3 regions of the Colwellia sp. MB3u-8 genome follow, and region 1 is predicted to be linked to each of the others. Evidence: predicted binding sites of a transcription regulator. Region 1 holds the regulator's gene; each other region holds the start of a gene.

The links. The regulator FNR, encoded in region 1, switches genes on or off when oxygen is low (the NO sensors DNR and NnrR bind a similar motif). The targets are predictions, from matches to a motif close to TTGATCTAGATCAA.
Region 2: H4J54_RS18785 (TraR/DksA family transcriptional regulator) is a predicted target of FNR. The motif match lies at 1,870-1,883, and genes of this name have one in related genera.
Region 3: hemN (oxygen-independent coproporphyrinogen III oxidase) is a predicted target of FNR. The motif match lies at 2,059-2,072, and genes of this name have one in related genera.

The regions. Positions count from the first base shown of each region.
Region 1 is NZ_JACGVA010000038.1:18,702-22,991, forward strand. It holds gene H4J54_RS03945 (heavy metal translocating P-type ATPase) at 1-388, shown strand, start outside; gene ccoS (cbb3-type cytochrome oxidase assembly protein CcoS) at 385-639, shown strand; gene H4J54_RS03955 (sulfite exporter TauE/SafE family protein) at 636-1,298, shown strand; gene fnr (fumarate/nitrate reduction transcriptional regulator Fnr) at 1,378-2,097, shown strand; gene uspE (universal stress protein UspE) at 2,271-3,203, shown strand; gene H4J54_RS03970 (glucosaminidase domain-containing protein) at 3,799-4,290, opposite strand, start outside.
Region 2 is NZ_JACGVA010000073.1:424,044-428,333, forward strand. It holds gene H4J54_RS18770 (DPP IV N-terminal domain-containing protein) at 1-398, shown strand, start outside; gene H4J54_RS18775 (YceI family protein) at 580-1,140, opposite strand; gene H4J54_RS18780 (cytochrome b) at 1,155-1,724, opposite strand; gene H4J54_RS18785 (TraR/DksA family transcriptional regulator) at 1,937-2,248, shown strand; gene H4J54_RS18790 (YdcH family protein) at 2,260-2,508, shown strand; gene traT (complement resistance protein TraT) at 2,674-2,865, opposite strand; gene H4J54_RS19635 (hypothetical protein) at 2,871-3,050, opposite strand; gene H4J54_RS18800 (F0F1 ATP synthase subunit epsilon) at 3,337-3,756, opposite strand; gene atpD (F0F1 ATP synthase subunit beta) at 3,803-4,290, opposite strand, start outside.
Region 3 is NZ_JACGVA010000073.1:371,015-375,304, reverse strand. It holds gene H4J54_RS18580 (DUF1285 domain-containing protein) at 83-631, shown strand; gene hemN (oxygen-independent coproporphyrinogen III oxidase) at 633-2,003, opposite strand; gene H4J54_RS18570 (DUF2489 domain-containing protein) at 2,233-2,727, opposite strand; gene yihI (Der GTPase-activating protein YihI) at 2,740-3,309, opposite strand; gene H4J54_RS18560 (VOC family protein) at 3,973-4,290, opposite strand, start outside.

The sequences.
Region 1 (4,290 bases):
AGATTTATCTGCACAAGACAAAGTCAACGCGATTAAACTACAGCAAGCTTCACATGCTGTAGCTATGATAGGTGATGGCGTCAACGATACCCCTGTATTGGGTGCGGCGCATTTGTCCATTGCCATGGGTAGTGGTACTGATATTGCTAAAAGCGGTGCGGATGTGATATTACTGAACAATAAACTCAAAGGTGTGCAAACACTGCGACAGGTATCCTTAAGTACTGCGCGAATTATAAAGCAAAATTACCTTTGGGCTTTTAGTTATAATGCCATTGTATTGCCATTAGCGGTTATGGGCTATATAGCGCCATATATGGCAGTCATTGGTATGTCGGCCAGTTCAATACTAGTGGTAAGTAATTCTTTAAGGTTATTAAAAAAATGAGTGTGATATACGTATTAATTCCCATTGCTATTTTACTTACCGCTATTGGTATTTATCTCTTTTTTTGGGCGGTAAAAACTGAGCAATTTGATGATTTAGAAAAGCAAGGCATGAGCATTTTATTTGAAGATGATAATGATAAACAAAGCATTCATCAAAGCAATAATGCTGCGCCAATAAAAAAACAGATAGACAAAACAAACACCTCACAAGAGCCAGCAGACCCACAGGTCAAAAAAAATAGTCTATGAGCCTTGATTATTTCTCCGCATTTGTCATCGGATTATTAGGCTCAGGCCATTGTATAGTAATGTGTGGTGGTATCAGCACCATGTTGACGACGGCGATTTCTGATACCTCTCGGCATAAAAAATACGCAATTATATTGGCCTATAACTTTGGTCGTATCGCCTCTTATAGTCTTATTGGCGCTCTTGTCGCATTCACCAGCTCAATGGCGACCAAAAATATCGGTGTACCTGTTTCACTGTTAAAAACTATCGCGGGTGTTTTTCTTATCTTGTTAGGTTTATATTTAGGCCAGTGGTTTATGTGGTTAAGCCGCGTCGAACATTTAGGCAAAAGTATTTGGCGGTACATAGCACCACAGACTAAAAAATTTATTCCCATTAAAAACGTACAAAGTGCTTTCGCTTTAGGCGCACTATGGGGCTGGTTACCTTGTGGCTTGGTATATTCTACACTAACTTGGGCATTGGCTAGTGCCGATCCCCTTGATGGTGCCTTGATTATGTTTTTCTTTGGACTAGGCACCTTACCTGCCTTACTTTCAGTATCACTGGGCACCATAAGTATTAAATCATTATTGAGTCATACACTATTTAGAAAGACGGCAGCCAGCCTAGTGATTTCATACGGCATCTATACTATACTCGTTTTATATATATAACGTGTCTGATATAGACCTTATATATATAAAAAATCATGGAAACATCATGACAACATCATGACAAATTTTAAAGGATCTTATGAGTTATAAATCATGCACTGTTCATCAACATATTCACTGCCAAAACTGTAGTCTTAGTGAATTATGTTTACCTTTTTCTCTCAATGATAAAGAGTTAGAAACGTTAGATAATATTATCGACCGTAAGCTGCCGATCCATAAAGGCGAGCAAATATTTAACGACGGTCAACCTATGCATGCGCTTTACGCCATCCGTTCGGGCACATTTAAGACCTACACCATTAATAAACACGGTGAAGAACAAATTACTGGCTTTCATTTAGCGGGTGATTTACTTGGCTTTGATGCTATTGCCGATGCTCAGCATCCAAGTTTCGCTAAAGCGCTAGAAACCTCAATGGTTTGTGAGATCCCTTACAATACGCTCGATCATTTATCGAACAGCATGCCAAAATTAAAAAAACAAATTTTGCGTATGATGAGTACTGAGATCCGTGAAGATCAAGAAATGCTAACATTACTTAATCGTAAAAATGCCGAGCAACGACTAGCAACATTTATCAGTACCTTAAGTATTCGTTACCATGCCCGTGGATTATCTCCATCTGAATTTCGTTTATCTATGACCCGCAGTGATATTGGTAACTATATTGGTTTAACGGTTGAGACTATCAGCCGCTTGCTTAACCGCTTTCATAAAAATGGTTTAATTACAGTTGATGGTAAACTCATTACGATTCTAAGTTTCGATAAATTAAACGAATGCGCCGCACTTTAATGTAACGCTAACACCAGCTTTTCTACATTGCCTTATTAAGGTATTTCACGCTATGCTTAGCGTGAAATATTATTTATCGTCGACAGCATAATAATGTGATTTAAAACAACTATTGTTGCTTGAAAGTAGACTATTGTTATAACACTAGTAGACAATTGATAAAGGAATTAGCTATGGAAAAGTATCAAAAAATACTCGCGATTGTTGACCCAACAACAGAAGAGCAAAAAGCGGTAAACCGGGCGATAGAATTAGCGCGTAAAACAGGTGCTAGCATTACCGCATTTTTGACCATCTATGATTTTTCTTATGAAATGACCACCATGCTGTCAAGTGATGAGCGTGAAGCCATGCGAAAATCAGTTATTAATGATCGCACTCAATGGCTAGAGTCTTTACTCGCTGACCTTGATTTAAGCGGAATTTCTATCGATTGTCGGGTTATATGGCATAACCGTCCCTTTGAGCAAATTATTGCTCAAGTACTCGATAATGGTTATGACATTGTCATTAAAGGTACTCATCAACACGACAAATTTAAATCTGTCATATTTACTCCTACCGATTGGCATATTCTGCGTAAATGTCCTTGTCCTGTTTTACTCGTGAAAGAGCATTTGTGGCCTGATAACGGTAATATTCTTGCGGCGTTAAACATTGGTAGTGAAGAGGAAGAACATAAAGCACTTAATAACAAAATCACAGCAGAAGCTAAACAGCTGACCCAAGTCATGAAAGCTAATCTACACCTAGTTAACTCATTCCCGGGTACGCCAGTTAATATCGCCATAGAAATCCCAGAGTTTAATGCCAGCGATTATAATCGCTCGATGTTAAAACATCATCAAAAAGCGATGTTAGCACATGCAACTGCCTTTAATATTGCGCCGGAAAACACCCATATTAAAGAAGGTTTACCGGAAGATATCATTCAAAGCATAGCGGCTGAATTAGATGCCGAATTAGTCATTCTGGGTACTATTGGCCGTACCGGTTTATCGGCAGCGTTAATTGGTAACACCGCAGAGCATGTTATTGATAGGCTTAATTGTGATGTATTAGCATTAAAACCCGATGGTTACATTTCACCACTTGATGTTGATTAATATCAGCAAACATCCCTAAATAAAGTTGAATTGGGTCATTAAACGCCTAGTTCAACTTTTCTTGTTTAATAACTTAAACTAGCTTATGCGCTGAAATTTATTATACCCATTTCATTAATTAGGTGGTCTACTTTATACGCAGGAAAAATGGCCAAATATAAGGCATTTATTTAATAACTAGTGGTTCTAATTATTAAATAAATAACGCAGTAGTAGGTTATTTTAACCAGTAAAAATGATCAGATAATTAGTGAGATTGGTATTAGGGATTTACCAAGAGCTCTGATGCAAAATCGACCCTTTCTTCAAGCCAAACACACTATTACTGAAGCTTTAACAGCCGAGAGCGAAAAGTATATGACGATAATGTCCTCAAGGTAAATAATACCAAACGGTTACCTGTGATGGCATTATAATAAGGCAGCAGTTAATTTAGAGGTTATTACTTTTGCTGATAAAAAACTGAGGACGGTCTACTTTTTAAAGGCAATTCAAGCGCAAATTTTTAATCGACGTACATTTGAATTTATTTATAAATTTATTTTTATAAATAAATTAGGAATAGCACATTGACATAGCGCTTATTTATTATCGCTTATTTATTATATAACGCGAAGTAATGTCGATTATGGCGGATCATATCAGTTAATTCCAACACGTAATCTATCCCACGTTCAGAGTAACGCATTAATCCTGTTGCAAGAATTTCTGGCGCTAGTGGTTGGTTTTGATCGCGTAATTGGCCTCTAATCGATCTAAATACCGTATAGGCGCCGTTAGTATTAATATTGTGTAAATAACGTGCGATACCTAAACTAATAGAGCTATAAGCGGCGACTTCATGCTTAGCACCGGTATTACGACTACCCGGCACCATGCCACAACCTTTCCTATAACACCAGACGCCAAAAAAGTTTAAACCTATTCGAGCAAAGCGAGAGGTTCCCCAAGCAGATTCATTGGCCGCTTGCACTAAAACAAGTGCTAGTGGAATAATGTCAATTTTAAGCTGTAATTCATATAATTGTCGTAATAGAGAAAACTTTTCACTGACTTTATATTTTTTGCTCAAACTGCTTACTAAAGT
Region 2 (4,290 bases), on a different contig from region 1:
CTTATCCAGAATTTTATTCAGTGGCTGTTTCACAAGCAGGTAATCATGACAATAGAAACTATGCTGATGAGTGGGGTGAAAAGTATCATGGTATGTTAGTAAAAAATGAAGATGGCACCAGCAACTACGACAGCCAAGCAAATCAATTAATCGTTGAAAACCTCAAAGGTAAGCTACTTATTGCCCATGGTACAACTGATACCAATGTACCGCCATATAACACTCTAATTGTCGTAGAAGCGTTAATTGCTGCTAATAAAGACTTTGATATGCTGATGCTACCGAACCGTGGTCATGGCTTTGCCAGAAAGCCGTATATGATGCGTAAACGCTGGGATTACTTTGTACAGCATTTACTAGCATTAACACCACCAAAAGAGTTTACCTTTAGCGAGTAATTATATAAGCCCAATATAGCGGTATTAATAGCAGCCGATAGCGTAAAAATATCGGTTGTTAACTCGTGTTAATCTTATCTTGTTAACAGCCTAATTGGGTTGATGGAATTGACTTAAGCGGTTATAAAATTTAAGCAAAAAAAAAGGGCACATAGCCCTTTTTTTCAATTAACCTTATGTATTACTGGCGAATACCTTCAATATGTAAAGTCAGATCTACTTTGCCATAATCTTTTTTAAAACCAAAATCTGCCATAGCGATAGTGGCGGTACCGCTAAAGCCGGCACGATAACCACCCCAAGGATCATCACCTTCACCCACTTTAACGGCGTCAATGGTTAATGGGTGAGTAATACCGTGCATGGTAAAACTTCCTATTATGGCAAGTTTACCATCACCTTTATCTTCAACTTTACTGCTAGTAAATGTCGCTTGTGCATATTTGCTAACATCTAAAAAATCATCTGAACGTACATGCTTGTCACGTTTAGTATGGTTTGAATCAAAACTTGAGGTATCTACAATTACCTTAATTTTAGCTGCAGAAACATTATCTTTGTCATAAGAGAAGTTACCTGAAAAGTCGTTAAATCGACCGGCAAGTACACTAAAGCCCAGATGACTCGCTGCAAAATTAATGGAGGCATGTGCCCCTTTAGTATCAATAACATAATCAGCGGCTAAAGCTGGTATTAGTACACTCGAGGTTAATAGAGCGCTAGCAAGTAATTTTTTTTTCATATCAGTTCCTTTAATTATTTATCTGTGATTTTAGTCATACGTTTTAGCGTGACGTCTTGGTCAATAAAATGGTGTTTTAAGGCCGCTAATGCATGTAATAACGCGAAAATTATTATGCCGTAAGCTAGGTAATAATGTACCACACCTGCAATATCTTCCTGGTTTTTTATCCCCAGCACCCATGGTATAACCTTAAACCAATCAAAAACAGCAATGGCTTTATCATTAGCACTGGTGATCAAGTAACCGGAAATCAAAACAGTAAACAACGTGATATACAAAATAAATATCATTAAAGCTGAAGCTTTTTTCTCAAAAGCGCTATGACTAGTTATTGCACCGGGAGAGCCAGCAATACGACGCCACAACAATCTAAATATAGTGACCATTAATAAAAGTATCCCAAGGCTTTCATGCCAATGCGGGGCTAGTTGATACCATTTACTTGAGTAGTTTAACTCGACCATCCAATAACCCAAGGCAAATAACGAAAAAACCGTTAATGCCGAGAGCCAATGTAGTAATTTACTCAGCAAGCCGTATTCTTGCTGACTGTTTTTCCACGAGACTTTATTGTGAACCATTTTTTTTCTTGATGATGACTGGACTATTTAGTTTAGCTACTCACTAACAAAAAACCCAGTTATTTAAACGCAAAATAATGACTTGGGTCGCCATTCGCTGACTAAGTTTTAATCCTTAAGTAATCTAAAAAACTTGAGCAAATTATTGCGCTAGATCAAAGCAGTTAGCAACTAGAGGCTTAAAATGAAATAAGGCTTGAGGAGGAATGCTAATGAATAAAGAAATTCTAAGTAGCTTATTAGAGAAAAAATATGAACTTCAACGACGTATTAGTGCAATTGAATCAGACTTTGGAAAAGGTCGTTCTCAAGATTTTTCTGAACAGACTTGCGAAAACGAAAATAATGAAGTGCTTAATGAAATTCATCACGAAGCTAAAATTGAACTCGGCTTAATCAACCAAGCGTTAACCCGTTTTGAAAACAAAGAATATGGTTTTTGCAGCCAATGCAATGGCGTTATCCACCCCAAGCGTTTAAAAATATTACCTTATATCGATACTTGTATTAATTGTGCTAAATAGGAGCAACCCTAATGATAGAAAAACACGACTTACACCATGAATTTCCAGAGTTAGAAAAAGAAATCCATCACTTAAAAATTCACGATGCACATTTTGCCCGTTTATTTAAAGATTATCATCAGTTAGATCAAGAAGTTCACCGTATAGAAGTTGGTGTTGAGCCAACATCAGATACCTATTTAGAACAACAAAAATTAGCCCGTTTACACTTAAAAGATGAGTTATATACTTTACTAAAAAAAGCACAATTGTCAGCATAAAGTCAGTTATAAAAAGCCACAACCCTTTTAAAGGATTGTGGCTTATCAACATAACTAGCTTATACCTGCTCAACCATTAAAAGAATGCCGACATTGCATAAGCTGTTTTATCAAACATTAGTGGCTATGCCTCTTCAAGCTCTATATTAGCTTTATTTGTTGTAGTCACCACCGGGTTCTATACTCTTTCAGATTTGTTGCCTCGGAATAAGTTTGAGTGCTTGCGCCATCATCAGATATTTTAGTATTAACTTTTGAGTCACGACGAACAATAACGCCTTTTTTAGCACGCTCTTTAATTTGTATGTCAGCAACAAGTAAATACACCACATCTTGCACATAAGCGTTGGCAACCATTGAGGCTAAGCCGACAACAATACCTGCTGCACTGCACCCTGATATAATCCACCAGTAGCTGCTGATGCTGCCGCACCTATACTTGCCTCTTGAAAACCAGCACCTAATGCTTCCGGTGTAGTTTTCTCTAAGTTTCTGACAAAAATACTCTTCCTATACTGAGATTTCTCAGGGTTATCTGTCAAAGTATAACCATTACCGCGATCCTAACCTCTAGATAAATTTTTATTTTATTTGCTGGCACAGGATCAACAAATATAGATGTACTGATTTTCTTATTTAGGCTGGCAATTTTGGTCTTCAAATAATGAGATAGGGTTAAAATGAACCTAGAAATGGGTGAGTTATGCGGCTAAGTAAAGTAGTGGAGTAATTATTTTTTCAACAATAATAAATAATAAAAAAGCGACTATTTACCGAGGTAAAAGTCGCTTTTTTTTTATCACTAAAACTTAATGTAAAACGCGGAGGTTATTTTTTACTTGTTGCTTGGATAACACGTAATTGCGCAACAGCACGAGCTAGTTCAGCTGCGGCTTCTGCGTAATCAACATCATTACCATGTTCATTCAAGTGTTTCTCTGCGCGTTCTTTAGCCTGTAGTGCCGCTTGTTCATCTAAATCAGCGCCACGTACCGCGATATCCGCTAATACAGTAACGTTATTTGGTTGAACTTCTAGCATACCGCCAGAAAGATAAATGATTTCTTCATCACCACCTTTTTTAACGATTCTTGCCATACCAGGTTTTAGTGAGGTCAGCAAAGGTGCGTGACCAGGCATAATGCCTAATTCACCTTCGCTACCTGTGATCTGTAATGATTCAATGCTACCCGAAAATAAACTTTCTTCAGCGCTAACAACATTCAGATTTACAGAAAGTAATGCCATTTGACCTCCTAATAGGTGACTAACTTATGTTAATCACCAGCCTTCATTACATGTTTTTAGCTTTTTCAGCTGCTTCTTCAATAGAACCAACCATGTAGAAAGCTTGCTCAGGTAAATCATCATACTCACCTGCAAGTAGTCCTTTAAAGCCACTAATAGTGTCTTTAAGTGATACATACTTACCAGGAGAGCCGGTGAATACTTCAGCAACAAAGAACGGTTGAGATAAGAAACGTTGAATCTTACGTGCGCGATTCACCGATAATTTATCTTCTTCAGATAACTCATCCATGCCTAAGATGGCGATGATATCTTTAAGTTCTTTGTAACGTTGTAATGTTGATTGAACACCACGAGCTGTTTCATAATGCTCAGCACCAACAACTAATGGGTCTAATTGACGCGAAGTAGAATCTAGTGGGTCAATTGCAGGGTAAATACCTTGCGAAGCAATATCACGACTCAATACAACTGTTGCATCTAAGTGAGCAAAAGTAGTAGCTGGAGAGGGATCAGTCAAATCATCTGCTGGTA
Region 3 (4,290 bases), on a different contig from region 1:
GTAAGACTGACTTATCTGGCTATTTTAAGTTTTACGGTTAATTTGCTACTATTAGGTAAAGTCAGTAATTAGGATAATTATTATGTCATTAGAAAAAATTTCTGCCCAAATTTCCGATTCACAACCGGGTAATGTGAAAAAAATGCCACCGGTTGAATTATGGGATCCTCCTTTTTGTGGTGATATTGATTTAGAAATAAAGTCAGATGGCAGTTGGTTTTATAACGGCACGGTATTTAAACGTTTGTCTTTGGTTAAGCTCTTTGCCTCAGTATTAAAAAAAGAAGATGAGCGCTATTTTTTAGTTACGCCTGTCGAAAAGGTCGGTATCGTGGTTGCTGAGGCGCCCTTTATTTTAACGCAATGGCAATGGTTAGATGAGCAGAAAACAAGTATGCAAGTGACGACCAATTTAGACGACAGCTTTATCTTAAATGCTGAACATCCATTAGAAATTACCGAAGAGGGTAGTTTATATGTCACGGTCAGACGAAATTTGCAGGCAAAGGTGCATCGTAATGTTTATTATCAATGGGTAGATTTAGCCCGTGAAGATAACGAGGGTCACGGCACAGAATTAGTATTTTTCAGCGCCGAACATAGATTCAGTTTAGGCCAACTAGAAAGCTAACTTAAATTACCTGTGAAAAACGCTGTTGGTTTAGATTTTGCTTCATATAGGCATCAAAACTCATACAAATATTACGTATTAGCAGCCTGGCTTTTTGCTCGACCCGAATTTCATTAAGAGTCACCTTGATTAATCCGTCATTAATGAAGGTTTGCAGCAAGGGTAAGTCTTCAGCAAAATATTCATTAAAATTAATAGCAAACTTCTGGCTAATTTTATTTTTGTCGACATAAAGATTACACATCAACTCGCGAATAACTTCTCCACGAATAATATCGTCTTGAGATAAGCTAACACCTTTTACTTGGGCGTGTGCTTGAGTTTCTATGGCTTGGTAATAGTCTTGTAGTACTTTGGTATTTTGACTAAAACTGTGACCAATAGCACTAATTGACGACACCCCTAAACCGAGCAAGTCACAACCGCCTTTGGTGGTGTAACCTTGAAAATTTCGGTGTAAATTACCTGATTTTTGTGCAATGGATAGCTCATCTTCAGGCTTAGCGAAGTGGTCCATACCTATAAAGTCGTAGCCAAAATTACACAGTTTTTCAATGGCTAACTTCATCAAAGAAAATTTTTCATCTGCGCTAGGCAACCATTCATCTTTGAGTTTACGTTGGGCGGCAAAGCGAGAGGGAATATGGGCGTAACTAAACAATGAAATACGCTCGACATCCATTTCATGGGCTTTGTTTAGCGTACGAGTAAAGGTCTCTATAGTTTGATGAGGTAGGCCGTAGATCAAATCGATATTAATAGCTTTGAAGCCAACTTGTTTGGCATGGGCAATAAATTTTTCAATAAACTCGGTTGATTGCACGCGATTAATACTTTGTTGAACTTTTTCATCTATGTCTTGCACGCCAATACTTAAGCGATTGAAACCTAAACTATAAAGGTGATCCGCTAAGTTCATTTCAATTTCACGGGGGTCTATTTCAATACTCATTTCTACTTGTGCTGCAAAGGTAAACTGCGCTTTTAACTCTGCCACTAGTTGGCTAATTTGCTCATGTCGTAAAAAGCTAGGTGTACCACCACCCCAATGTAATTGCTTAACGGTATAGTCTTTAAATAACGGTGCTCTAGAGGCAATTTCTTGTGCAAGAAACTCAAGGTAGGTATCGGCTTTATCGCGATGACGGGTGACAACTTTATTACAGGCACAGTAATAGCAAAGGCTATGACAAAAAGGAATATGTACATACAAAGACAATTCACGGTTCGGTGATGCGATTATCGCTTGTACTAAATTTTCATGGCTAAATTGCTCATGAAACTCCAATGCGGTTGGATATGAAGTATATCTAGGGCCATTAGTGTTATATTTTTTTAAGAGTGTGCTATCAAAAAATTGAGCTGCTTGCATAAGTATTCCAGTTTATCTATTTGACGCTATTATAGATAAACCAAGCGCGCAAACATTGATCAAGCTCAACGCTGGCGGCTTCATTGTCACTTAGGGTTATTTATCACGGGTTTGATTAATTGCTACCCTAGCATAAGGGGGCAATATTAGCGGTTAGTGGCAAGCTAACCGTTTTATTATTTGAAGCTAAGTTTAATAAAACCTAAGCTCGATAAAACCTAAATTAAAACTAAGACTCGCTTAGCATACTATTTCGTTCATTAGCGTATTGGTGCAGTAGATCGATATCTTGGCGAATATCTTCTGCCATTTCTGCCTCAAGTTTCATGCGTTCTAAGTCAAGTCTCATGCGAGACTGTTTATCAAGTTTTTTACGTGCCCCTAAAATAGGCATATGTTTTATCGCTTCATAAAACTTGAATACGGCTGGAAATTGTACATTTAAGTCTTGGCTTAACTTTAATGAATCTAGCAATACACTTAAACGCCAGCAACCCTCTCCCATGTCGCATTGTTCTTCTTTCATCGCGCGCACGATAATAATAACACTGGCGATAATTTTTTTATCATGCTGCTGCAGGGCTTGTTGCTGCTCTACTTTTTTCTGCTCTTGTTCAAGCTTTTGTTGTTTTAATTGGCGTAGCAGCCTAATGGCTACTGCGGCTAATACACCAATAATAACGATGGCTAATAAAGCTAGGTATACCCAAGGGTTGGATAGCATTAAATACTCCTATTAAAATTTTGATAAATCACTCTTATCGAACTTGTCCCATAAGTCATCTTCAGAGTCTGACTTTTTAGTGGGCGCTACAATCTCATCTTCGTCATCAAGACCTAAGGCTTGACTAATTTTTTCATGCTGCTCCATTAGCGTATTGAAATAACTAACATCTTCTGCTGTTAGTGCCAGGTCATCATCTTGCTTTTCAAGTATTTCAAGCAATCTAGGGTCTTGTTCAATACGGCTTAATTGCTCGGCTAATGACTCACTGGCTTCAACGACACGAATTGCGGCAATAGGTGAGTTGTCTTGAACCTTTTTAGTGGCTTTAGTTTTGATCGGTGCAATCACTTTTTTGCCTAAATCAATAGGTGTTTTGCTACCAATGCGGGGATCTTTGTTTTTGCCAGAGCTCTGGCCATTAGCCATGACAGGGTTGGCCTCTTTTTGGCGGTTGCCCGGCTCTTTACCGTTTGTTTTCTTTGCTCTGCGAGGTGTGGGTGCGACTAATTTTTTGTTGTCATCTTTAACGATGCCAAGAGAACCGGTACCCGGTTTGCGTGATTTTTTAGTACGAGACATAGTAATAACTTAAAATAATAAATAATTGCTTTCATTTTACGTCATTCTACGCTAAACAGCGATAGAAAGAAAAAAAGCGACGTTAATAACGTCGCTTTAGGAAAGAAATGTAGCATAAGCCAACATCTATAGTTCCGATTTTTAAATGGCTGTCCTAGCCTTTTGTTACAATCCATGTGAATTTTTTAATTTTCAATGTTATTTTTATTGTTATTATTATTTTGTACACAATTTTATTTTTTTCGGTCATCCTGACACTTTTTTAGTGCTATCCTTGATGCCCCTTTGGGCTAAATATTTCAGTACTCATCCTGAGCTTTAATAAACAATCCATATTTTAAATAATATACTGCGTTAATAAACGCTTATTGCTTTCCGTGCAAATACTATCCATTTTGTTGAGTGCTATCTATGTAGCTAGCCATACTGTACGTGAGTTGAGTAAAGCTTCAAGCTATTTTTTCGTTTATTTATTGCACTAAAGTCTAATGTTCAGCAAGTCTTTGTTTTTAATTGTAATTTTTTGTTACTAAATGTAACTTAAGTTTTTAAGGAAAAATTACATGCCTTAAGGTTTATAAAAGTTAGCCAATAGCCATTTTTTTCTACCCCCTATTTACGAAAGCTTTCGTTAGTAGGGGCTTGTAGCGCTGTTTTTGTGCCTTAGTCGTCTAGTTGATGCAACCAAGCCGCATGTGTTGGCGCTTGTTTAGTTTGTGCCCATTCTTCAACCATCAAGGCCGCTACCCGTTTAAGTTCTGCATATTGTTCAGTGGTACCGATATTGGCGGCTAATTCTAAGCGGTGGCCGTTAGGATCAAAGAAATAAATAGATTTAAATACACCATGATTAACTGGGCCTAAAACGTCTAAGCCGTGTGCTTGTAAATCGCTTTTTGCTGAAATTAAAGCGTCAACATTTTCAACTTCTAATGCTATATGTTGTACCCATTCTGGGGTGTTTTCATCTCGGCCCATGTC